3 regions of the Gordonia sp. ABKF26 genome follow, and region 2 is predicted to be linked to each of the others. Evidence: riboswitches for the same ligand, from Rfam matches in the RefSeq annotation. Region 2 holds a riboswitch; each other region holds the start of a gene.
The links. A riboswitch is a leader RNA that binds a small molecule or an ion and turns the genes downstream of it on or off. The one in region 2 is predicted to bind thiamine pyrophosphate.

Region 1: another riboswitch for thiamine pyrophosphate. It lies ahead of AB4Z55_RS08010 (TenA family protein); the one in region 2 lies ahead of thiC (phosphomethylpyrimidine synthase ThiC).
Region 3: another riboswitch for thiamine pyrophosphate. It lies ahead of thiO (glycine oxidase ThiO); the one in region 2 lies ahead of thiC (phosphomethylpyrimidine synthase ThiC).

Annotation. Positions count from the first base shown of each region.
Region 1 is NZ_JBGCVZ010000003.1:1,658,212-1,666,017, reverse strand. Features, by position in the region: gene AB4Z55_RS08030 (alpha/beta hydrolase) at 1-506, opposite strand, end outside; gene AB4Z55_RS08025 (flavin-containing monooxygenase) at 503-1,879, opposite strand; gene AB4Z55_RS08020 (TetR/AcrR family transcriptional regulator) at 2,073-2,681, shown strand; gene AB4Z55_RS08015 (LLM class F420-dependent oxidoreductase) at 2,795-3,652, shown strand; TPP riboswitch at 3,682-3,777, shown strand; gene AB4Z55_RS08010 (TenA family protein) at 3,765-4,475, shown strand; gene AB4Z55_RS08005 (ABC transporter substrate-binding protein) at 4,472-5,497, shown strand; gene AB4Z55_RS08000 (ABC transporter permease) at 5,472-6,263, shown strand; gene AB4Z55_RS07995 (ABC transporter ATP-binding protein) at 6,260-7,081, shown strand; gene AB4Z55_RS07990 (prenyltransferase) at 7,101-7,806, opposite strand, start outside.
Region 2 is NZ_JBGCVZ010000003.1:5,382,444-5,390,249, reverse strand. Features, by position in the region: gene thiD (bifunctional hydroxymethylpyrimidine kinase/phosphomethylpyrimidine kinase) at 1-710, opposite strand, end outside; gene thiC (phosphomethylpyrimidine synthase ThiC) at 710-2,398, opposite strand; TPP riboswitch at 2,390-2,504, opposite strand; gene AB4Z55_RS25005 (GNAT family N-acetyltransferase) at 2,715-3,062, shown strand; gene AB4Z55_RS25000 ((2,3-dihydroxybenzoyl)adenylate synthase) at 3,076-4,734, opposite strand; gene AB4Z55_RS24995 (salicylate synthase) at 4,891-6,231, shown strand; gene AB4Z55_RS24990 (acyl carrier protein) at 6,277-6,525, shown strand; gene AB4Z55_RS24985 (acyl-CoA dehydrogenase family protein) at 6,540-7,721, shown strand; gene AB4Z55_RS24980 (wax ester/triacylglycerol synthase domain-containing protein) at 7,762-7,806, shown strand, end outside.
Region 3 is NZ_JBGCVZ010000003.1:1,062,312-1,070,117, forward strand. Features, by position in the region: gene AB4Z55_RS05375 (hypothetical protein) at 1-207, opposite strand, end outside; gene AB4Z55_RS05380 (NUDIX hydrolase) at 559-1,041, shown strand; gene AB4Z55_RS05385 (hypothetical protein) at 1,059-1,442, opposite strand; gene thiE (thiamine phosphate synthase) at 1,766-2,491, opposite strand; TPP riboswitch at 2,539-2,649, shown strand; gene thiO (glycine oxidase ThiO) at 2,644-3,708, shown strand; gene thiS (sulfur carrier protein ThiS) at 3,705-3,905, shown strand; gene AB4Z55_RS05405 (thiazole synthase) at 3,898-4,695, shown strand; gene AB4Z55_RS05410 (ABC transporter ATP-binding protein) at 4,765-5,703, shown strand; gene AB4Z55_RS05415 (ABC transporter permease) at 5,700-6,446, shown strand; gene AB4Z55_RS05420 (LuxR C-terminal-related transcriptional regulator) at 6,574-7,806, shown strand, end outside.

The DNA.
Region 1 (7,806 bases), 3.7 Mb from region 2:
GTCGACTTCGCGATCGCCGCCCCGCCGTTCTGCGCGTAGGCGACCCGGCCGGCGGCCGGCCCGTTCACGAAGGGGATGACGGAGATGACCGCGGCAACGTCATCGCGGTCCGCGGCCACGGTCAGTGCATGGCCACCGGACTGCGAGACACCCCACAGGATGATCCGACCGGGATCGACGCCCGGCTGTTTCTTCGCGGCCACGATCGCGGCACGGTAGTCATCGGCCTGACGTTCCAACGAGATCTGTTGCCGTGGTTCTCCTCCCGACAACCCGAAGCCGCGATAGTCGAACGCCAGCACCGCCAGGCCCGCCTCGGCGAAGCGCTGGGCGTAGGGGCCCAGACCGGAGTCCTTGGTCCCGGCGAAGCCATGGGCCATCACGACGACGGGCCGTGTGCCGTCGACCTCGAAGGGCGACGCGGCCGCGCCCGGGAAGAACCAGGCGTCGCACTCGGCGTCCGACGAGGAGAAGCGCACGGTGGTCGCACCGTCCGGTGTGTTCATGCCGAGGCTCCCTTCGAGACCAGTTCGGAAGCGACGCCGGCCCATTCGGTCGGCCCCTGCTGTTCGGCCCGGCGGATACCCGCCGGAATCTCCTTGGTCCGCATGTTGTGTTCGTACAGATAGTGATCGAGCTGCTGGGTGTGCCGCGGCCGATCGAGCATGTGGCCGGTGTAGTACTGCATGTCGGCCTCGATCGTCTGCCGCATCTCCGGCACCGACGGGAGCCGGTAGTGCCCCGTGGCGTAGGCCCCGATCAGACGGGCCTGACATTCCACGAACGGGAACAGCGTCGGGACCGCCTGCGCGAAACCGGCGAAGACGAGGTCGTCGATCCCCGGATAGAACATCCGCTTGTACAGATCGATGCGATTGTCCGGGGCGCTGATGAAGTCGGGATCGAAGAACGGGAAGGTGATGTTGTATCCCGTTGCGTAGATGATGATGTCGAAATCGTCGGAGGTGCCGTCGTCGAAGTGGACCGTCGAGCCGTCGAATCGGTTGATGTTGGGCTTGGGGATGACGTCGCCGGAGCCGAGCCGGAGCGGCAGCTCGACCGACTGGGTCGGATGTGCTTCGAAGAACTTGTGATTGGGCGTCGGTAGTCCGTAGTCCTCGGGACGTCCTGCCGTCACGGGCTGCATGACCTGGACGAACTTCCGCTGCCACGACGTGGGCAGGTACGGCGTCGACCGGTAGTACTTGTCGGCCGGTTTGCCGCCGAAGTACTTCGGGACGATCCATGCACCCGACCGCGTGGACAGGGTCAGCTTGTTGTCCAGTGCCTTCGACGACAGCTCGACGGCGATGTCGGCCGCGCTGTTGCCGAGTCCGACGACCAGGATGCGCTTGCCCATGAAGTCGTGCGGGGTGCGCGGGTCGATGTAGTGGTGGGCGTGCATCTCGATGCCGTCGAACTCGCCCGGGAAGTCCGGCCACCGGGGGTCCCAGTGGTGCCCGTTGGCGACGACTAGCAGATCGAACCGGCGTCGCTCGCCCAGCTGGGTCTGCAGTTCCCAGCCGCCGCCGTCGAGTCGGGTCGCGTGTTCGATGCCGTTGGTGAACTCGATCGACGAGTAGAGGTCGAAGGCCTCCGCGTACGAGTCGAGATAGGCCTTCACCTGGGTGTGGTGCGGGAAGTCCGGGTACTCGTCGGGCATCGGGAAGTCCCGGAACGACAGTTGGTGTTTGGAGGTGTCGATGTGCAACGAGCGGTATGCGCTGCTGTGGCCGTTCGGATTGCCGAACGCCCAGTTGCCGCCGACCCGGTCGGAACTCTCGAAGCATGTGTACGGAACGCCGTAATCGGTGAGCATCTTGCCTGCGGTCAGACCGCTGATGCCGGCCCCGATGATCGCGGTGGTTGGTAAAGGCACACTGCCCCCTCGTCGGACACGTCGTGGTTCGGTCGTCTGGGTCTCGGTCATGCGTGTAGACAGATTCTGGTTTGTGTCTACACGATGCGACGTATCGTGTACACAGAATCCGCGAACTGTCTACGACGCCGTCGTCCGTTCGCCGGAACCGCCGACGAGTACGCAGCAGTGCGCGCAGACCGTGACCGCAGGAGTGTCCGTGACCGAAGCCCCGACCACCACGGTCCAGGACCGCCTACTCGATGCGACGGAGAAGCTGCTCGCCGACAAGGGGATTCGCGCGACGACGATGCAGCAGGTGGCCGAGACGGCCGGGGTCTCGCGCGCGTGGCTTTATCGGCACTATCCCGACAAACCGTCCATGATCGGTGCCACCATCGTGCGCCTCACCGAGTCCTTCTGGCGGGACGCACGCGCCGAACTCGACGGGATCGACGACTTGGCGGGCCGGCTCACTGCCGGTGTGCGGATCGGCCGCGGCGCGTACGACGACCCCGGAACCCTGCTCATGCGGCTGCGCACCGACGAACCGACCGAGTTCGCCGAATGCGCCGGCGTGGGCGTCGTCAAGCTCGTCCCCGACCTCGCCGCGTTCTGGTTCCCGTTCGTCGAGCACGCCGCGCACCGGGGCGAGATCCATCCGGGACATGACCTGCGCGAGGTGTCCGAATGGGTTGCCCGCGTGCTGATCAGCCTGGGTACGTCGCCAGGTGAGACCGTCGACATCGACGACGCATCCCAGGTCCGACGACACCTCGAGGTCTTCATCCTCCCCGGGTTCCGCACCGATCCACGCCACTGACCGCGTCCGAGCCCTGGTCCTCCTCTGGTCTGGGTGACGCCAATCACCTAGACTGGTGTCCAGTCAACCGTCCGGCCGTCCCGGGCGGCCGAACGACGCCGTCGGAGGGCACCATGGATTTCGGGATCGTGCAGTTCACCAGTGATCGCGGATTGAAGCCGCACGTCCTCGCCCCACTCATCGAGGACGCGGGATTCGCTTCCTACTACGTTCCCGAACACGGGCACATCCCCACCAGGCGCGACGCGGCGCACCCGCGCACCGGTGACGAGACCCTGCCCGACGAGCGGTACATGCGCACGCTCGACCCGTGGACATCGCTGGCCGCCGCCGCCGCGGTCACCGAACGCATCCGTCTGGCCACGGCGGTCGCCCTTCCGGTGCAATCGGATCCGATCACGCTGGCCAAGACCATCGCGACCCTCGATCACCTCTCGAACGGACGGGTGACCCTCGGCGTCGGATTCGGCTGGAATCTCGACGAACTCGCGGACCACAACGTGCCGCCGAAGCGCCGGCGCACCATGCTGCGCGAGTACCTCGAGGCGATGTCGACGCTGTGGTCGGAGGAAGAAGCCGAATACGACGGCGAATTCGTGCAATTCGGTCCCAGCTGGGCGTGGCCCAAGTCGACCCAGGCGCACATCCCGGTCCAGGTGGGTGCGGCGGGCAACGAGAAGAACTTCAAGTGGATCGCGCGCAGCGCCGACGGCTGGATCACCACCCCGGGCGAGGAGGACATCGAGGGTTCGGTGTCGCTGCTCAAGCAGATCTGGGCCGACGCAGGTCGCACCGGCGATCCCGAGATCGTCGTCCTCGACTTCCGACCGGTTCCCGAGAAACTCGAGAAGTGGCGCGAGATCGGTGTCACGACAGTGCTGTACGGCCTGCCCGACGACTCGGTGGAGCGCGCGACCGGTTACCTCGCGAAACTCGCGGGAAAGTTGGGTATCGCTCCGGCAGTCGTGTAGAGGCCCGAATCCCTCTGCTAGCCTGGGTGCGTTCTGACACGGGGTGCTCCGCAACTGCGGGGCTGAGATGAGACCCGAGAACCTGTCCAGGTAATGCTGACGAAGGGATGTCATGTCTTTGCATGCGCACGCGCCGGATCCCGGCCGCTTCACCGACCACCTGTGGGAACAGACGACAGCTCTGCGAGCGTCGATCGACGATCTCGAATTCCTGCACCGCCTCGGAGACGGCACGCTGCCCCTCGAGGTGTTCCGCACCTACCTGGAGCAGGACTCGCTGTACCTGGCCGGGTACTCGAAAGCACTCGCGATCCTGGCGTCGAAGTCGCCCGACCCGCAGACCGCGGCATTCTGGGCGAACTCGTCGTCGACCGCGGCCACCGTCGAGGTCGCCCTGCACGGCGACCTGCTCGGGGGCGGCCAGTTGCCGCCGCGGCAGGGTGAGCCCGAGCCGTCGACCGCGTGCCTGGCCTATGTGTCCTACCTGATCGCCACCGCAGCGACCGAGTCGTACGCGGTCGGTGCCGCCGCGGCGCTGCCCTGCTTCTGGATCTACGCCGACGTCGGCCGGGGACTGGCGGCGAGCGCCGCCGAGGTCCTCGCCGCCGACCCGAAGCACCCGTATGCCCAGTGGGTGACCACCTACGACGCCCCGGAGTTCCAGGAATCCGCCGCCCGGGCAAGGGAACTGGTGGATGCGGCGGCGGCGTCGGCCGGCGCGCCGGAACGGGCTGCGATGTCCGCGGCGTTCACCATCGCCACCCGGTACGAGCTCATGTTCTGGGACACCGCGCTGAACCCCTACGCATGGCCCGCCGCATGACCGGCCGCGTGCGCCGCGTCCTGGCCTGCCTCGTTGCCACCGTCGCGGTGTTGTCGACGGCCACCGCGTGCGGGTCGGACACCGCCTCCGACAACACCATCCGGTTCGCGCTCGACTGGACCCCGAACACCAATCACACAGGCCTGTTCGTGGCGCAACAGCGCGGGTACTTCGCCGAGTCCGGCCTGGACGTCGAGATCCTGCCCTACAACAACACCTCCGTCGACACCGTCGTGGACGCGGGGAACGCCGAATTCGGGATCAGCACCCACAGTTCGTCCACCTTCTCTCGGGCATCGGGCGCGCACACGATCTCCGTGCTGGCACCACTACAGCGGTGGGCGACAGGTATCGGTGTCCGCGCCGACCGCGCCGACATCACGAGCCCGAAGGACCTCGACGGCAAGACCTATGCCGGGTTCGGTGACCCCGGTGAGGTGGAGACACTCAAGCGGGTGATCCGGAACGACGGCGGCACAGGTGAATTCACCTCGGTCACCCTCGGCACCTCCGCATACGAGGCCGTCTATTCCGGGAAGGCGGACTTCACCGTCTCGTATCTCGCCTGGGAGGGCATCGAGGCCGAGCACCACGGAACGCCGATGAGGTATTTCCACTACACGGACTTCGGTTTCCCGGAGGCCTACGCGATCGTCGTCGACGCCAACGAGGACTGGCTGAACGAGAACCCGGAGCGTGCGGGCCGGTTCGTACGGGCGCTGCAACGCGGCTACCAGGCTGCGGCCGACGACCCGGATGCCGCCGCCCGCGACCTCATCGCCGCCAATCCGGGCGCGTTCAACGACGAGAAGCTGGTCGTCGAGAGCCAGCGGATGCTCGCCGCCCAGTACATGAAAGACGCGAACGGCCGGGTGGGCGGGCAGACGCTCGAGCAGTGGGCCGGGAACTCCGGGTTCCTCTACCGCAGTGGGCTTCTCACGGGTCCGGACGGGTCCGCGCTCACAGCCGAGCCGGATTGGTCGACCTACTTCACCAATGATTACCTCGACGCGTCCCGCTAGCACCGGCCTCCGGCGGGCCGCGCCCGCGATCGTGGCGGTGGTGGTACTCGTCGCGGCCTGGCAGGTCTATGTCGACCTCAGCGGGGTCCGACCGCAACTGCTGCCGTCGCCGTCCCGGGTCGCGGGCCAAGGGTGGGCGCATCGGGACGAGATCGGGGTGCACGCCGGGGCGACGCTTCAGGTCACCCTGATCGGCTTCGCGGTGTCACTGGTCCTGGCATGGGTACTGGCGATCATCGTCGACTTCTCGCCCACCCTGCGGCGAGCCTTCGTGCCCCTGTTCGTCGCGTCGCAGACGTTGCCGATCATCGCGATCGCCCCGCTCATGATCATCTGGTTCGGCTTCGGCGTGCTACCGAAGGTGCTGGTCATCGCCCTTGTCACCTTCTTCCCGATGGCGATCGGGTTGATCGAGGGGTTCGCGGCCGCCGATCGCGAGGCCGGCGCACTCCTGCGGAGCATGGGCGCCACCCGCCGGCAGATCTTCCGCTACGTGCGCCTGCCGTCCGCGCTCCCCCGGTTCTTCACGGCGCTGCGGATCGGCATCACCTACGCGGTGGTCGGTGCCGTGTTCGCCGAGTACGTCGGCGCCAGCCAGGGGCTCGGCATCTACATGAGCCTCCAGAAGAACTCGTTCCGCACCGACCTCGTGCTCGCGGCCGTGCTGGTGACGGCCGTCATCAGCGTCGGGTTGTATCTGCTGACATTCGCGATCGAACGCGTCGTCGTGCCGTGGGCTCGTGCCGAGAAGACCGAGCCCTCATGACCGACGACGCTCGCCGGCTCGTCGTGGACCGGCTGACGAAATCCTTCCCCCCGAGCGGCCGCGAGCAACCTCCGCGTCACGTGCTCGACGCGGTCTCGTTCACGGCGGAGCCCGGCGAGTTCGTCTCCGTCATCGGACCGAGTGGCTGCGGCAAGAGCACCATCTTCAGCATGCTCGCCGGGCTCGACGTACCCGACTCCGGCAGCGTCACCGTCGGCGGCGACGCCGCGATCGCCGGACACTGCGCGTACATGCCGCAGAAGGATCTCCTGTTCCCCTGGCGCACGATCCTCGACAACACGATCCTCGGCCTGCAGGTACAGGGTGTGCCGGCAGCCGATGCCCGTCGCCGGGCGGCGGAGCTCTTCCCGACCTTCGGGTTGTCCGGGTTCGAGGACGCGCGCCCGTCTCAGCTGTCCGGGGGGATGCGACAGCGGGCCGCCCTGCTCCGCACGGTCGTGCAGAACCGCGATCTGCTGCTGCTCGACGAACCGTTCGGCGCCCTGGACTCGTTGACCCGGACGGAGATGCAGTCGTGGCTGCAGTCGGTATGGCAACGCTACCGGTGGACGGTGCTGATGATCACCCACGACATCCGTGAGGCCATCTACCTCTCCGACCGGGTCATCGTGTTGTCCGCCCGACCGGCGACCGTCGTCCGCCAAGCGCGCGTCGAGCTCCCGCGGCCGCGGGAACTCGCGGTCCTCACCTCACCGGAATTCGTTGCGCTCGAAGAGGATCTGCGAGCAGTGCTGCACGACGAGGCCCGGCGCGCCCTTGCCGAGCAGAGCGACTCGGGCTCGACGCTCGCGGAATGACCGCCCGCCGGGTCACCGGTCAGGGTGTCGGTGCGACCAGACGCTGACGGACATCCCGGAAGATCCCGTTCGCGACGCTCGTCCGGCTCACCGCGTCGGCCGCGAGGACGACGGCGGCCGAAGTCCAGCAACTCTTCTCGACCGGCCAGCGCTTGCCGTCGGCGAACACCAGCCCGGTCCAATACGATCCGTCCGGATCACGGAGGTGCTGGATCGAGGCGATGAGCTCGATGGCGTCGGCGGTGTCGCCGAGCGAGTCCAGAGCAAGGGCCAGCTCACAGGTCTCGGCACCGGTCACCCAGGGCCGATGGTCCACGCATCGGACACCCTTGCCGGGGACGACGAACTGTTCCCAGCGGCGAGCGATCAGTTCCTGACCTTCGCGGCCCCGCACGGCTCCGCCGAGGATCGGGTAGTACCAGTCCATCGAATGCTCCGACGGCGGGGTGAAGATCTGCCACTCCTCGCGCCCGACATCGGACCGGATGGCATCCCCGAGCAGGCTGTGTGCGGCTGTCCAGGTCTCGTCGGGCTGGTCCATCTCGCCCGCGATGCGTATCGCACAGTCCAGAGCCTGGAAGATGCTGGCGTTGCCGGTGATCAGGGCCTCGCCGAACATCGCTCCGGTGCGGTGGTCGCCACCCCAGCGAAACGCCCCGTCCTCCCGCTGGAAACGCAGGACACAGTCGATCGCCGACCAGACGACCGGCCACATCTTCTGCAGG
Region 2 (7,806 bases):
TGACTGAGTTCGATGAACTGGTCACCGTCGTAGAGCAGGTCCGGGGACCGATCCGACGTCCGCAGGTGCCCGCCCTTGACCAGGGCCCACCGCGGCCCGAGATCGAGCAGTGCTCTGGCGGCATCGCGCTGCGAATCGGCGTCGGTGACCTCGATCCCGGTGATCAAGCGAACCTCGTCCAGATTGGGTGTCACGACCGTGGCGAGGGGGAACAGCTTGTGACGCAACGTGTCGAGCGCGGAGTCGGCGAGCAGCTGGTTTCCGTGCATCGATGCGCACACCGGGTCGACCACCAGCGGGACGGATGCATCGCGGCCGATGCCGCTCGCGCCGCACTGCTCGACGATGGCCTCGATGATCGGTGCCGACGCGAGCATGCCGGTCTTCGCCGCGGCGACACCGATGTCACCGGCGACGGAGTCGATCTGCGCCGCCACGGTCTGCGGTGAGATCTCTTCGAAACCGCGGACACCCAGCGAGTTCTGGACGGTCACCGCAGTCACCGCGACACACCCGTGCACCCCGAGCAGGGCGAAGGTGCGCATGTCGGCCTGGATTCCCGCACCACCACCCGAATCCGATCCGGCGATGGTCAGGACCCGAACGGGAGCAGAACCGGGCTGCGCAACAGGGAGTTCCACGAAGCCTTCCTTGTCGACCGTGCGTCGATCTCCGTCGACTGTGCGTTGTTTCGCGTTGACTGTGCGCATCACTCGCCACCAACCGTCTCGAGCGGCAGGTACACGCGGTTCCCGGCCTCGGTGAACTCCGCCGACTTCGCGGCCATGCCCTCCGCGATCGTGCGGTCGATGTCCTCGGCGGTGACGAGACCGTGTTCCTCGGCATAGGCGCGGACATCTGCCGAGATCCGCATCGAGCAGAACTTGGGCCCACACATCGAACAGAAGTGGGCGGTCTTGGCAGGCTCGGCGGGCAGTGTCTCGTCGTGGTACGCGCGAGCGGTGTCCGGATCGAGTGCGAGGTTGAACTGGTCGGTCCATCGGAACTCGAAGCGCGCCTTGCTGAGTGCGTCGTCGCGTTCCTGGGCTCGCGGATGGCCTTTGGCGAGGTCGGCGGAGTGCGCGGCGATCTTGTAGGTGATCACGCCGACCTTGACATCGTCGCGGTCCGGAAGTCCCAGGTGCTCCTTCGGAGTCACGTAGCAGAGCATCGCGGTGCCGGCCTGGGCGATCATCGCTGCCCCGATGGCCGAGGTGATGTGGTCGTACGCGGGTGCGATGTCGGTGGCGAGGGGGCCGAGGGTGTAGAACGGTGCCTCCTCGCACAGCTCCTCTTCCAAGCGCACGTTCTCCGCGATCTTGTGCATGGGGACGTGCCCCGGTCCCTCGATCATGACCTGCACGCCATGCGATTTGGCGATCGTGGTCAGTTCGCCGAGGGTGCGGAGCTCGGCGAACTGTGCTTCGTCGTTGGCGTCGGCGATCGACCCCGGGCGCAGACCGTCGCCGAGGGAGAATGTGATGTCGTAGCGCCGGAAGATCTCGCACAGCTCGTCGAAATGCGTGTACAGGAACGACTCCCGGTGATGTGCGAGACACCACGCGGCCATGATGGAACCGCCGCGCGAGACGATGCCGGTGACGCGCTTCGCGGTCAGCGGCACGTACCGCAGCAGGACGCCGGCGTGGACGGTCATGTAGTCGACGCCTTGTTCGGCCTGCTCGATGACGGTGTCGCGGTACAGCTCCCACGTCAGTGAGGCGGGGTCGCCGTTGACCTTCTCGAGTGCCTGATAGATGGGAACGGTGCCGACCGGGACCGGCGAGTTGCGCATGATCCATTCCCGCGTGGTGTGGATGTCTGCGCCGGTCGACAGATCCATGATGGTGTCGGCGCCCCATCTGGTGGCCCACACCATCTTCTCGACCTCGTCGGAGATGGAGCTCCGGACCGCCGAATTACCGATGTTCGCATTGACCTTCACCGCGAAGCGCTTTCCGATGATCATCGGCTCGGACTCGGGGTGGCGGTGGTTCGCCGGGATCACCGCGCGCCCGATCGCGACCTCGGAGCGGACCAGTTCGACGTCGACACCCTCCCGGGCGGCGATGAACCGCATCTCGGCGGTGACGATCCCGGCGCGCGCCCAGGCGAGCTGGGTGCTCGCGCCGTCGATCGGGTCGGGCCGGTGCCAGCTGTCGCGAATGGGTGCGAGGCCCTTCTCGACATCGATGTGTGCCGCGTCGTCGGTGTACGGCCCCGAGGTGTCGTAGACGTCGAGATGCTCACCATTGGTGAGGTGGATGCGGCGCTGCGGCACGCGCAGATCGTCGACCGAGAGGTGGTGTTTGACGCTGCCCTCGATGGGACCGAGGGTCAGGAACCCGGAATCGGCGGGTGCGCTGCTGTCGTATGTGGCGGATACAGGTGTACCCATGGCTCAACTCCCTACGCCGGCATTACCCGGACAGGTTCGAGCGGTCGGCGACCGCCCGTCGCCATCTCAGCCCTCGGTCATCGTGAGAGCCCCCGCGGTGTGTAGTTGTCGTGCGTCCGCAACCCTACATCGCCCGACGAGGCGGGCGGGCAGGGTGCGGCGAACCGTATCGATATGCGACAACCGAGCCATGGGGTCGGCAGTTACGGTTCCGTAAGGTACCGTGTGACCCGGATCACAGGCGGGTGTCATGTCGAGTCAGTGCCGGCGCGCGCCGATGGTCCGATGTCCGTGATCACGAGGTGAGGAGGGTCGGGTGCTCCGCAAGCATCGTCAGCGACCACCACAGTCGGCGAAGTCGATTCTGCAACAGATCTCGCAGGTGGTACACAACCCCGACCGCGACCGATTCGAACTCTGGGTGGCCGGCGATCTGGTCGGCGTTCTCGGGTACACGACCGAGACGGCCGACGGTCAGACGACCATCACCGTGCTGCACACCGTGCTCTACGACGAGTACAGCGGACACGGTCTCGCCACCCGGCTCACCCGCACCGTCGTGCACTACACCCGCGAACAGGGCGCCCGGCTGCGTCCGGTGTGCACGTTCACCAAGCGCTACCTCGACAGCCATCCCGGGATCGTCACCCTCGCTCCGGTGTGAGGGGTGCGCCGGCTCAGTCGGCGAGCAGGGTCTCGCGCAGCACCTTCTTGTCGATCTTGCCGACCGCGGTCACCGGGAGGGTGGTCACGATCCGCACCGCGTCGGGCAGTTTGAACGAGGCGAGTCCGCGCTCGGCGAGGAACGTGCGGATGGTCGCGAGCTCCAGCGGCTGGGCCGGGGGGTGCTCATGCGAGAGCACCACGGCGGCGCAGATCTTCTCCCCGAGTGCGTCGTCGGGTAGGCCGACCACCGCCACCTGTCGGACCGAGTCGTGGGCGAGGAGGTTCTCCTCGACGTCGTCGGCGGCGACGTTCTCGCCGGCCCGGACGATGGTGTCCTTGATGCGGCCGGTCACCGCGAGGTGGCCCGACGGCAGCCTCGTCACCTTGTCGCCGGAGCGATAGAAACCGTCCGGCGTGAAGGACTTCTCGTTGTGGGCTGCGGCCCGGTAGTAACCGCGGATCGTGTACGGCCCACGCACCAGGAGTTCACCTTCCGTGCCATCGGGGACGTCGTCGCCGTCCTCGTCGACCACGCGCACCTCGTCGAGCTCCGACATCGGCGAACCCTGCACCTGGTGAACAAGCTCGCGCGGTTCATCGAGACGGGTGTAGCAGATCAGACCCTCGGCCATCCCGAACACCTGCTGCGCGACGGGGCCGAGTGCGGCGTCGAGGGCGACGGCGTCGGGCTGGGCCAACTTGGCGCCGCCGACCTGCAGCAGGCGCAGCGAGCTGATGTCGGCGGGTTCCCACTCGGTCGCCGCGCACCAGAGTTGCGCGAGGGCGGGGACGAGCGACGTCACCGTGATGCGGTGTCGCTCGATCAGGTCGAAGGTGTTGTCCGGGCTGGGGTTGTCGGCGAAGACGATGTGCCCGCCGACGCCGACCACGCCGAGGATGCCCGGGCAGCTCAACGGGAAGTTGTGTGCTGCGGGCAGCGCGACGAGGTAGGTGTCGTCGGCGGTGAGGCCGGCGATGCCCGCCGACAGTCGCGCGTTGAGGTCGTAGTCGTCGTGCGTGCGGGCGATCAGTTTCGGCAGGCCGGTGGTTCCCCCCGAGACCAGGAACAGCGCAGGCAGACCGGGGTCGGGGCCGTCGGGGAGCGCGGTCGCGGCGGGGTCGGCGTCAGGCAGCGCCGCGAACCGGCCGGGATCGCCGGAGATGAAGACCTGCGCGATGTCGGGCACCCGCGACTGCAGTTCGGCCGCGAGGTCGCGGAGGTCGAACCCCCGGCGGCCGTCCTCGCCGATGTAGGCGACCGCGCCCGAGCCGGTCGCGAGATGGGCGATCTCGGTGATCCGGTGCGCCGGCAGTGTCATCACCGGCACGACACCCGCGCGTAGGAGGCCGAACAGGGTCACGGCGAAGTCGAGGGAGTTGTTGAGCTGCAGGACGACCCGTTGGGCGGGCCGCAGACCGGCGTCGACGAAACCGGCGGCCCGGCGCAGGGTGGCGGCGCGGAACTCGGCGTAGGTGAGCGTTCGCGGACCGTCGGTGGATGCGTCGGTCACCGCGGGCGCATCGGGGGAGCGCTCGGCCGCGACGTCGAGGGCCGCGAACAGCGGGCGGCCGAGGAACACACCCGCGTCCCGGTATCGCTGGGCCTGTGCATCGGTGTGGGGGGAGAAACCGTCGAGCAGATCGGTCACGTGGTCGAGGTGCGTCGGCATGAGTTCATTCAAACACAGCCAGGATAGGGTAACCTTACCGGTCGATGCGGGACGGTGGGCCCGCTCTCGACCGTGGGGGGTTGTTTGATTAGGCTGCCCTAAGCTTCCCTATGATCATCGGTGCTCGAGTGCATCACGACCGGAGGAACGAAGGACATGTCGCTGACAACCGAATCGCACGCCGCGCAGTTCGTCGACCTGCTCGCGCCCGCCTCGCCGCTGGGTGAGTCCGATGCTGCGCGGATCACGGCCGCCTGGGCGGGTTCCGGCGAGTTCGGCGATCATGTCGTCTACGAGCGCGACCGGCGATGGACCTTCGCGGCCGGGGTGCGTGCTCGTGTGGTCGTGACGCGGAGCGAGGTCATCGTCGACGATCAGGGTGACCGGACGACGACGCCGTGGCGCGGCGACCCCGCCGACGCGCTCGCTGCCGCGACCGCTTCGTTGTCGATCCCGGACTGGCGCGTCTACGGCTGGGTCGGCTTCGACTTCTGCGCGCCCTATCACGGCATCCTCGACCGCGTCCCGGAGGACACCGTCCTGGCGCACCTCATCGTCCCCGAGTTCGAGGTGACCGTCGATGCCGAGGGCGTCGACACCGGCGCCGTCGACGCCGATCGCGCCCGTCGTCTTCTCGAGATCGCCTCGCAGGCAACTGTTTCGGCAGAGTCGCGACCGGTGGATGTCCAGGCGGACCCCGACGACTACCGGGGGCGGGTGGCGACTGCGGTCGCCGAGATCGAAGCCGGCCGGTACCAGAAGGTGATCCTCTCCCGCGCCGTCGACATCCCGTTCGACGTGGACATCCCCGCAACCTACGCGCGCGGCCGGGCCGACAACAATCCCGCCCGCAGCTATCTGCTCTCGCTCGGCGACCTCCAGGCCGCCGGATTCAGCCCCGAGCTCGTCGTCGCGGTGCATGACGACCGGACGGTGGTCACCGAACCGCTCGCCGGGACAAGAGCTTTCGGTATCTCGGCGGATCAGGACGCGGCGGCGCGCGCCGACCTCCTCTCCGATGCGAAGGAGATCGCCGAGCACGCCATGTCGGTGCGGGCGTGCTTCGACGAGATCTCGTCCATCGCAGCGGACGACACCACCGCGGTGAGCGAGTTCATGGAGGTCCGCGAACGAGGCAGCGTCCAGCACCTGGCCTCGACCGTCCGCGGCACCCTCGCTGCTCACGAATCACCCTGGCGTGCACTCGAAGTCGTCTTCCCGTCGATCACCGCGTCGGGGATCCCCAAGACCCCGGCGGTGGAGGCGATCGACCGCCTCGAGCCGCGGCGTCGTGGCCTGTACTCCGGCGCCATCCTCACCGCGGCATCGACGGGCGAACTCGAGGCTACCCTCGCGCTGCGCACCATCTTCTCCTCCGGAGACGGCGCGTGGCTGCGTGCCGGCGCCGGGATCGTCGCGCAGTCCACGCCGGAGCGCGAGTTCACCGAGACCTGCGAAAAACTCGGCAGCGTCGCCCCGTACGTGGTCCCGCGCTGATCACCCGATACTTTCGACCGAACACCCCATCTCAGGAGTCACCACATGTCCGACCACATCACCGAAGCCCTGCGCGGCATCCTCGAAGAAGACCTCGACCTCTCGCTGGGAGATGTCAGCCGCGACGCGAAGCTGATCGACGACCTGGGACTGGATTCGGTGGCGTTCGCCATCGGTGTGGTGGCGATCGAGGAGCGGCTCGGCGTGAAGCTGTCCGAGCGGGAGCTCTTCGAGTCCAAGACCGTCGGTGACCTCGAAGACCTCATCCGGTCGAAGGCCGGCACCCCGGCCTGAGACGGAGAGTCGACATGAGTGTGGACACACCGGTGCAGACGTACGCCGAATTGCTCGACGCCGCGTTCGACGAGCGGGTGACGTCGTGGACGGCGCAGGCCGAACAGGATCACCGGTTCCCGCGGCCCCTTCTCGAGCACCTCGGCTCCGAAGGTGTCTTCGTCCGTAAGTGGGAGGACCGCAAGTTCACCGACCTCTACGATCATTTCGCGCTCGGCGCCCACCTCGGCGCGCTCGGCTCCGCGGCGATCGGGGTGGGGGTGAGCCTGCACGACTCGGCGATCGCCATCCTCCGCCGCTTCGGCCGCAACGACTACCTCAAGGACCTCGCCCAGCGTGCGCTGACCGCCGAGACCGTGCTCTGCATCGGGGCCTCCGAAGAGCAGGGCGGCTCGGATCTGCAGAACTCCGAGACCCGGATATTCCCGGAGAACGACGGCTTCCGCGTCGTCGGACACAAGAAGTTCGTGTCGCTCTCGCCGATCGCGGATCACGTGTTCGTGGTCTGCCGTGGCGTCGACGACGGTCCTGATCTGGGCGGCAACGTGGCCCTCGCCGCGGTGCCGATCGAGTCGGTCACGGTGGGCGAGCCGTACCAGAAGCTGGGCGCCGGGCCGCTCGACACCGCCCCGGTCACGATCGATGCCTGGATCCCGGAAGAGGCGCTGATCGCGCGGCCGGGGACCGGCCTGGCCATCATCAGCTGGGGGCTGGCGCACGAGCGGTACTCGGTGGCCGCCCAGATCGCCGCCGCCTGCGAGGTCATGATCGGGGTGACGCTCGCCCGGATGATGGAGCGCACCCAGTTCGGCAAGAAGCTCTACGACCACCAGGCGCTGCGCCTGCGCGTGGCGGACCTGCAGGCCAGGGTCGACGTGCTGCGGTACGCACTCGCCGGCGTCGCCGCCGAGGGCAAGATCAACCTGCGCACCGCCGCGGCGCTGAAGGCGACGGCCGCCAATCTCGGTGAGGAGGTCGCGTCGGAGTGCCTGCACATCTTCGGCGGGATCGGTTACCTCGAGACCGAGACCCCGATCGGCCGGTGGTGGCGGGACATGAAGCTGGCCCGCGTCGGGGGCGGCACCGATGAGGTGCTGTGGGAACTCGTCGCGGCAGCGATGAAGCCCGACACCGAGCGTTACCAGGCCATGTTCATCGATTCGGAGCTACACCGGCCGGGCTCGTCCGCGTCCTGAGAAGCATCCGAACATCCACTCCCACCCAGGCGGTCCTCACATGAACAGCCCAGCCGGCCAGGCCCCGGTCGACGCACGCGTCACC
Region 3 (7,806 bases), 4.3 Mb from region 2:
GCCGCAGATGATGATGAGTTTGCCGGGGGTGGTGACCGCGAAGTGCCGGAGGGTCTGGAAGGGCGACTGGGCGCGTTCCCGGGCCGTGGCGACGAGTTCGCGCCGGTCGGCGAGCACCTGTCGGATCGGGGGTGAGGATTGCGCCGGTCGGATCGTGCGACCGCCACGCGTCAGCGCCGTCCGCACGGAGGACGCGTCGCCGGTCACCTACCTGATCCCTTCTCGAACGCTGGATCGTCTCCGGTGCGGTCGTACGGTCACCGGTTCCCCGTTCCGGATTCGCGTGACCGGGCGATCAACGCCAGGTGTTGTGTCATCTGGGTCATCGTTCACCGGGTCGTGCGTGTTTCACCCTATGCCATCGGGCGGGGTTCCTCCGGGCTCGACCGGCCCCGCGTCGCCGACCTCGACCGTTCGGCTCGCAGTGCGTGCAACCGGGTCGCCTCAGGGTTCGCCACCCGGGATCCGCAAGCGCTGCGCGGACTCCCTGGCAGGTGGCGCGCGTCTCACTTACGGTGGAGGCACCCGGTCGACGCGATCGGGTTGCGAGGAGGCGTGGTGCGCGGCGACGGCGACGGCTGGGTGATCGATCCCGACGGTTCACGATATTGGGGTGTCCACGGCGCGGCAGGTCTGCTGCTGCGGGCGCCGTTGCCGGAGGGATCGACCGGTGTGCTCCTCCAGCATCGCGCCGCCTGGTCGCACCAGGGCGGGACATGGGCGCTGCCCGGCGGCGCGCGCGACTCGCACGAAGGCGCCGTCGACACGGCGATTCGCGAAGCCGAGGAAGAAGCCGGCATCACCGGCGACGATCTGCGCGTCGTCGCGGCCGTCGTCACCCACGAGTCACCCGGCGGATGGACCTACACGACCGTGATCGCCGAGACCGATTCGCCGGTCCGCACGGTCGCCAACTTCGAATCCACCGAGCTGCGGTGGGTCGACGAGAAGCGCGTCGACCAGCTGCCGCTGCACCCGGCGTTCGGGCTCGCCTGGCCCACGCTTCGCGAGCGCATCGCGATGCTCGACCCCCAGAGCTGAGTCCCGCTCCCTACCCGTCAGACCCCGACACGATCGGCGTCCAGCAGACGGTTCGCGCCGGCGATCAGGGCGTGGACGTTCGCCTCGTCGCCGCTCGCACCCTCGCCGGCGGCCCACGCCTGGCGGCCGTCGTTCTCGCACAGCAGGAACGTCGTGACCACGCCGTCGACCACCCGCTGATGCAGGCGGACGATCTGAACCGGGGCGCCGACGTCGTGGAGGATCGAGGTCATCGCGCCGACCGGACCGGCGGCGACCGCGCTGCACGACCTGATGCGGTCGGCGATCGCGAGCGTCGCCCGGCACTCGACCAGGTCGCCCGGACACGACACGACCGACCATGATCCGAGCCGGATCGCGCCGCCGCGGGAGCATTCGTCGGTGAATTCCTGCCAGGTCATCCCGGTCGCCTCCTCGTGCATTCCAGGGGGAAGCGGACGTCCGTACCGCTCGGTGAACAGATCGTCACCGCGGCGGTCGCCGCACTCATGCCACGAACAGGATGGATGGGACAGATGAAGAGGGTGCATCTCATTAACCGATTTCGGTCGAAGAACGGATGACCGACTGGAGAGCGCAACCGACCCGCAGCGGGGGGTCGGTCAGAGTCAGACCCCGCTGCGGCGGGTTACGAGAACGCTCGTGATGCACAACATGATCGGTCCACCATAGACCCGAGGTATCGACCGGGCAAACGTGTTTGCCCGCGGCCGGCGGTGAGCCGCTACAGCATCCCGGCGAGGTCGCGGGCCGCGGCGGCCGGGTCCGCGGCCGCGGTGATCGCTCGGACGACGACGATGCGCTCGGCGCCGAGTGCGGTGACCTCGCCGACGCGGCCGGCGTCGATGCCGCCGATGGCGAACCACGGCTTCGGCGATTGTGGTGTCCCCGACAGCATTTCCGAAGTTGCGGAGACGAGGTCGAGGCCGGCGGCGGCGCGGCCGGGTTTGGTGGGCGTGGTCCAGCACGGGCCGACGCAGAAGTAGTCGACGTCCTCGTCGGCGATCGCGGCGGCAGCTTGCTCGGGGTCGTGGGTCGAGGCGCCGATGATCACCTCCGGGCCCACGATCCGGCGGGCCGCCGACGGCGCGAGGTCGCCCTGTCCCACGTGCAGGACATCGGCGCCGGAGAGCGCCGCGATGTCGGCGCGGTCGTTGACCGCCAGCAATGCGCCGTGCGCATCGGCGACGGCCCGCAACCCGGCGAGGATCTCGAGTTCCTCCCGCGCCTCGAGGGTCCCGAACTCGCGTTCGCCCGGTGAGTTCTTGTCACGGAGCTGCACGATGTCGACGCCGCCCGCTAGCGCGGCATCGACGAAGTCGAGGAGGTCGCCGCGTTCGCGCCGGGCGTCGGTGCACAGGTAGAGGCGGGCCGCGGAGAGCCGACGACGACGGTCCGCCGCGCGGCCGGAGTCCGCGGACGCTGACGTGGTGGGGTTCGGGGTCGTCACGCCGACCAGGCTAACCGGACGCCCGAGGCCCGGGCGTAGGGTGGACCGCACGAACACACGGGAGTCCGGATCGGCCGGGCTGAGAGTGCGGACCCATCCGCTGACCGTCGAACCTGATCCGGGTCATTCCGGCGAAGGAAGGTGATTCCAGCGTGAATTCCCCTCAGCAGAAGCGTGCGCACCGCCCGCTCACGGTCGTGGGCGGCGGCGTCATCGGGTTGACGTGCGCGGTCGCCGCGGCCGACGCCGGGTGGCGGGTTCGCGTACTCGACGCCGGCGCCGAGGAGCGCGCCTCGTGGGTCGCGGGCGGCATGCTCGGTTCGCTCGGCGAGGGAATCCCCGGCGAGGAGGCATCGCTCGCCCTGTCGGTCGAGTCGGTCCGCCGCTGGCCTGCGCTCGTGAAGCGACTCGACGATCCGGCCGTCGTCACCGCCACCGACTCGCTCTTCGTCGCGGCCTCGGCCACCGACCTCGAGTATCTGCGACACCTCGCCGACTTCGTCTGGTCCGGTCAGCCCGGCACCGATGCCGCGCTGCAGCCGGTGACCGGCCGCGACATCCGAACGCTGGAACCGTCACTGAGTTCTCGACTCGTCGGTGGCTACCGCGCGATCGGGGAATGGTCGGTGGACAACCGTCGACTGCTCGAGGCGCTGCGCGCCGCGGCCACCAGTGCCGGCGTGGAACTCGTCTCCGCTCGCCTCGAGTCCCTGTCCGATGTCGACGACCTGGGCCCCGACGCGCAGGTCCTGCTCGCCGCCGGACTCGGCACCGCGGCACTGTGGCCGGACGTCGACCTGCACCCGGCCAAGGGGGAGATCCTGCGGCTTCGTCGCACGCGGTGGTCGGTGCCCCCGCCCGACCACGTCGTCCGGGCTCGCCTGCACGGCCGCGCCGTGTACGTGGTCCCGCGCGAGGACGGGGTCGTCGTCGGGGCGACCCAGTACGAGGCGGAGGGGATGGCCGACCGGACGCCGCAGGCCGGTGGGGTCGCCGACCTGCTGGCCGACGCGATCGAGGTGATGCCCGGGCTGCGGACGTATGAGCTGACCGAAGCGGCGGCCGGTCTGCGGCCGTGCACCGCCGACGGGTTACCGCTCGTCACCCGCGTGGACGCCCGCACGGTCGTGGCGACCGGGCACGGACGCAATGGGATCGTCCTCGCTCCCGGTACCGCGGAGCGGGTCCTGTCGATCCTGGAAGGAGTCGAGGAATGAGTATCACGGTGAACGGCGAGACAGTGGACGTCGAGGCCGACGCCTCGGTGCGCGATGTGGTCGCCGGACTCGGGTTGCCGGATCGCGGGATCGCGGTCGCGGTGGACGGCGCGGTCGTCCCGCGCGGCCGCTGGGACCGGCACACCATGACCGATGGCGCCGTCGTCGAGATCGTCACGGCGGTGCAGGGTGGCTGACCAGTTGACACCCGACCCGTTGCGGATCGGCGGCCGCGAGTTCTCGTCTCGGCTCATCACCGGCACTGGGGGCGCGTCGAATCTCGCGACCCTGGAACGCGCACTCGTCGCATCGGGCACCGAACTCACCACCGTCGCGGTCCGCCGCGTCGACGCCGCCTCGGGCACCGGGGTCTTCGACCTGCTGCGGAGGCTCGACATCGCGGTCCTGCCGAACACGGCGGGGTGCCACACCACCGCCGAGGCGGTGCTGACCGCGCAGTTGGCGCGCGAGGCGTTCGAGACCGACTGGGTCAAGCTCGAGGTGGTCGCCGACGAGCGCACCCTGATGCCCGACGCCATCGAGCTCGTCGACGCGGCGGCCGCCCTGGTCGCGGACGGATTCGTCGTCCTGGCCTACACGAATGACGACCCGGTCCTGGCCGCGCGACTCGCCGATCTCGGCGTGGCCGCGGTGATGCCACTCGGCTCGCCCATCGGGACCGGCCTCGGAATCCTCAACCCGCACAACATCGAGATGATCGTCGACGACTGCCGCACCCGCTTCGACGACCCGCTGCCGGTCATCCTCGACGCCGGCATCGGTACCGCGAGCGACGCGGCCCTGGCGATGGAACTCGGTTGCGACGGAGTACTTCTGGCCACCGCGGTGACCCGCGCGGAGAACCCCGAACAGATGGCGACGGCGATGCGGCATGCGGTGATCGCGGGCCGGCTCGCCGCGCGGGCGGGCCGGATCCCCAAGCGCTTCTGGGCCCACGCGTCCTCGCCCGGCCGGGAGCAGAGCTGACGGTCGCCCGCGACAGGCCGTCCGAATGACGGACCGGGCCGCTCCGGCTTGGACGGCTATGGTCGAGGCGTGTTGCGGGTAGCGAATCTGACGAAGGACTTCGGCGGTCAACGCGCGGTCGACGACCTCACCTTCGAAGTCGGGCCGGGACGGGTGACCGGCTTCCTGGGGCCCAACGGTGCGGGCAAGTCGACCACGATGCGCATGATGCTCGGTCTTGATCGCCCGACCTCGGGTACGGCCACGATCAACGGTCAGCGCTACCGCGACCTCGACCATCCGCTGCGTCAGGTCGGCGCGCTGCTCGACGCCCGGTGGGTGCACCCGAACCGCAGTGCGCGTTCCCATCTGCGATGGCTGGCGGCCAGCAACCAGATCCCGGTCGCCCGGGTGGACGAGGTGCTCGAGACGGTCGGGCTCACGTCGGTGGCCAAGAAACGCGCGGGCGGCTTCTCGCTCGGCATGTCGCAGCGACTCGGTCTGGCGGGTGCCCTCATCGGCGACCCGCACACGCTGTTGTTCGACGAGCCGGTCAACGGCCTCGATCCGGAGGGGATCGTGTGGATCCGCGGTTTCATGCGCAAGCTCGCCGCCGAGGGTCGAACGGTGCTGGTGTCGAGCCACCTGCTCACCGAGATGTCGCTCACCGCAGATCATCTCGTCGTCATCGGGCGGGGGCGGCTGATCGCCGACTGCTCGGTGGGTGAGTTCACCGGACGGGCTCGGCAGTCCGTGCGGGTGCGCGGCCCGCAGCTGGAGCAGTTGCATGCCGCGCTCGCCGCGGCGGGGCTGAACCCCGCACCGGGTGACCCGGATGATCGCGGGCGTCCGGTGATGCGCATACCGGACACCACGACCGATCACGTCGGCGATCTCGCCGCCGCCGCGGGCATCACGTTGCACGAGCTCTCCGCCGAGTCGGCGTCGCTCGAAGAGGTGTTCATGTCGATGACGGCCCACGCTGTCGACTACACCGCCACCGACAACCAGGGGGGAGTGAGCCGGTGATCGCCGCGATCAACGCCGAACGGATCAAGCTCGCCAGCACGCGGTCGCCGTACTGGTGCCTCGGTGTCGTCGTCGTGCTGGGTCTGGGTATTGCGGTGCTGCTCGGTGCCGTCGCCGGAACCTCGTACGGAAGTCCCGGCGAGGCCGACACCCTCACCGGCGACTTCCTGATCGGCGTCGACCAGTTCGGGGTCGCGGTCCTGGCGATCATGGCGATCCTGGGTGTCACCACCGAGTATCGTTTCGGCACCATCCGCCCGACCTTCGCCGCGATTCCGCGCCGCCCACGGATCCTCATCGCGAAGGCGGTCGTGTTCGGCGGACTCTCGTTCGCAGTGGTCGCGATCCTGTGCGTCGTCGCGGTCGTGGTCGCGCAGATGCTGTCCGGTGTCGGGGTCTCACTGACCGGGTCCGAGACCGTCCGACACCTCTGGGGCACGCCGGTTTTCGCGATGCTGTGCGCGCTGATCGGCCTCGCGGTGGGGGCGCTCGTGCGGCATTCGGCGGGCGCGGTGGCGATCATGCTCGTCTGGATGCTGGCCCTCGAGCGCATCGTGTCGGTGCTCCCGCGTGTGGGTGAGCACATCGTGTCGTTCCTGCCGTTCCTCAACGGCTGGAACTTCCTCGCGGGTGGCAGCGACACCTTCCACTGGAACGCCTACGGATCGTTGCTGTACTTCGCGGCGTTCACTCTCGTGCTCCTGGCGGCGGCGGTGACGGTCACGAACGCCCGGGATGCGTAGTTCGCGTACTTCGATCCGCTGATGTCGAATCCGGGATTCGCTGAGTGCTGGCCACTGCATCCGGTTGGACCACATTGGTGCTTCGGCGCGGCCCATTGTAGGCACCGGCAGACTAAAATTCGCGGTTATGTCCACGAATTGGCCGCTTGTCGAGCGCGATCGGGAGTTCCGCACGATCCAGGCGGCACTCAGGGGTGAGACGACCGGTTGTGGCGTGGTCCTGACGGGCGACTCCGGCGTCGGCAAGACCACCCTTGCGCGGCATGTCACCGCCGAGTTGCCCACGGGGGTGCGATGGGTCGCGGGTACCGAGTCCGCGCGGTCGATCCCGCTGGGCGTCTTCGCTCATCTCGTCGGCCCGGCGACGTCGAGCGATCCGGTCACCTACCTTGCGGCAGCGCGTGAATCACTGCTCGCCGACGGCGATGTCGTCATCGGTGTCGACGACGCCCACCTCCTGGACGAACTGTCGGCGACGCTCCTGCATCAACTCGCGATCGACCGTGCGGTGCACATCGTGGCGACCGTGCGCAGCGGCGAGACCGTCCCGGATGCGGTGACCTCGCTGTGGAAGGACAACCATCTCACACGGATCACGTTGTCGCCGTTCACCAAAGAACAGAGTGTCGAGCTCATCGAGTCCGTGCTCGGCGGCCAGCTCGAGGAGCACTCCGCGAATCTCATGTGGGAGGCCTCCGGTGGGAACGCACTGTTCCTCCGGCATCTCGTCGACGGCGCCCGGCAGGCCGACACCCTGCGGCAGGTCAACGGTGTGTGGCAACTCCGCGGGCGTGCCGCCATCACCTCGGAGCTCGCGTCGCTGCTCGAGGGCCGGATCGAGCAACTGGACGGTTCGGTCCTGGGCGCGTTGAAGTATCTGAGCCTGTGCGAGCCGCTCGACATCGACGTCCTCGCCGAACTCGCCGGTGAAGAGGCAGTCGAGGAGGCCGAGATCGCCGGCTTGGTGCGCATCACCCGCGACGGGCGGCGCCTCGATGTCGCGTTCCACCACCCGCTGTTCGGTGAGGTCATCCGGCGCCGGTTGGGTCTGGTCTCGTCGCGACGGCTGCGCGGCCGACTCGTCGAGGCGCTGCGGTCGCGTCCCACGAACACTCCGGCCGAACGCATTCGTCTCGCCGACCTCGCGATCGAGAGCGACGTGGAGATCGATCTGTCGCTGGTGCGGACCGCAGCCCGCGACGCACTGAATCTCGCGCAGACACCACTCGGCGAACGCTTTGCTCGCGCGGCACTCGACGAGGGCGGGGGACTCGAAGAGGCCGAGCTGCTCGCGCGGGCGGTCATGTGGCAGGGACACCCGGATGAGGCGCGGGACATCCTGGCGCGGTTCTCGCCGGAT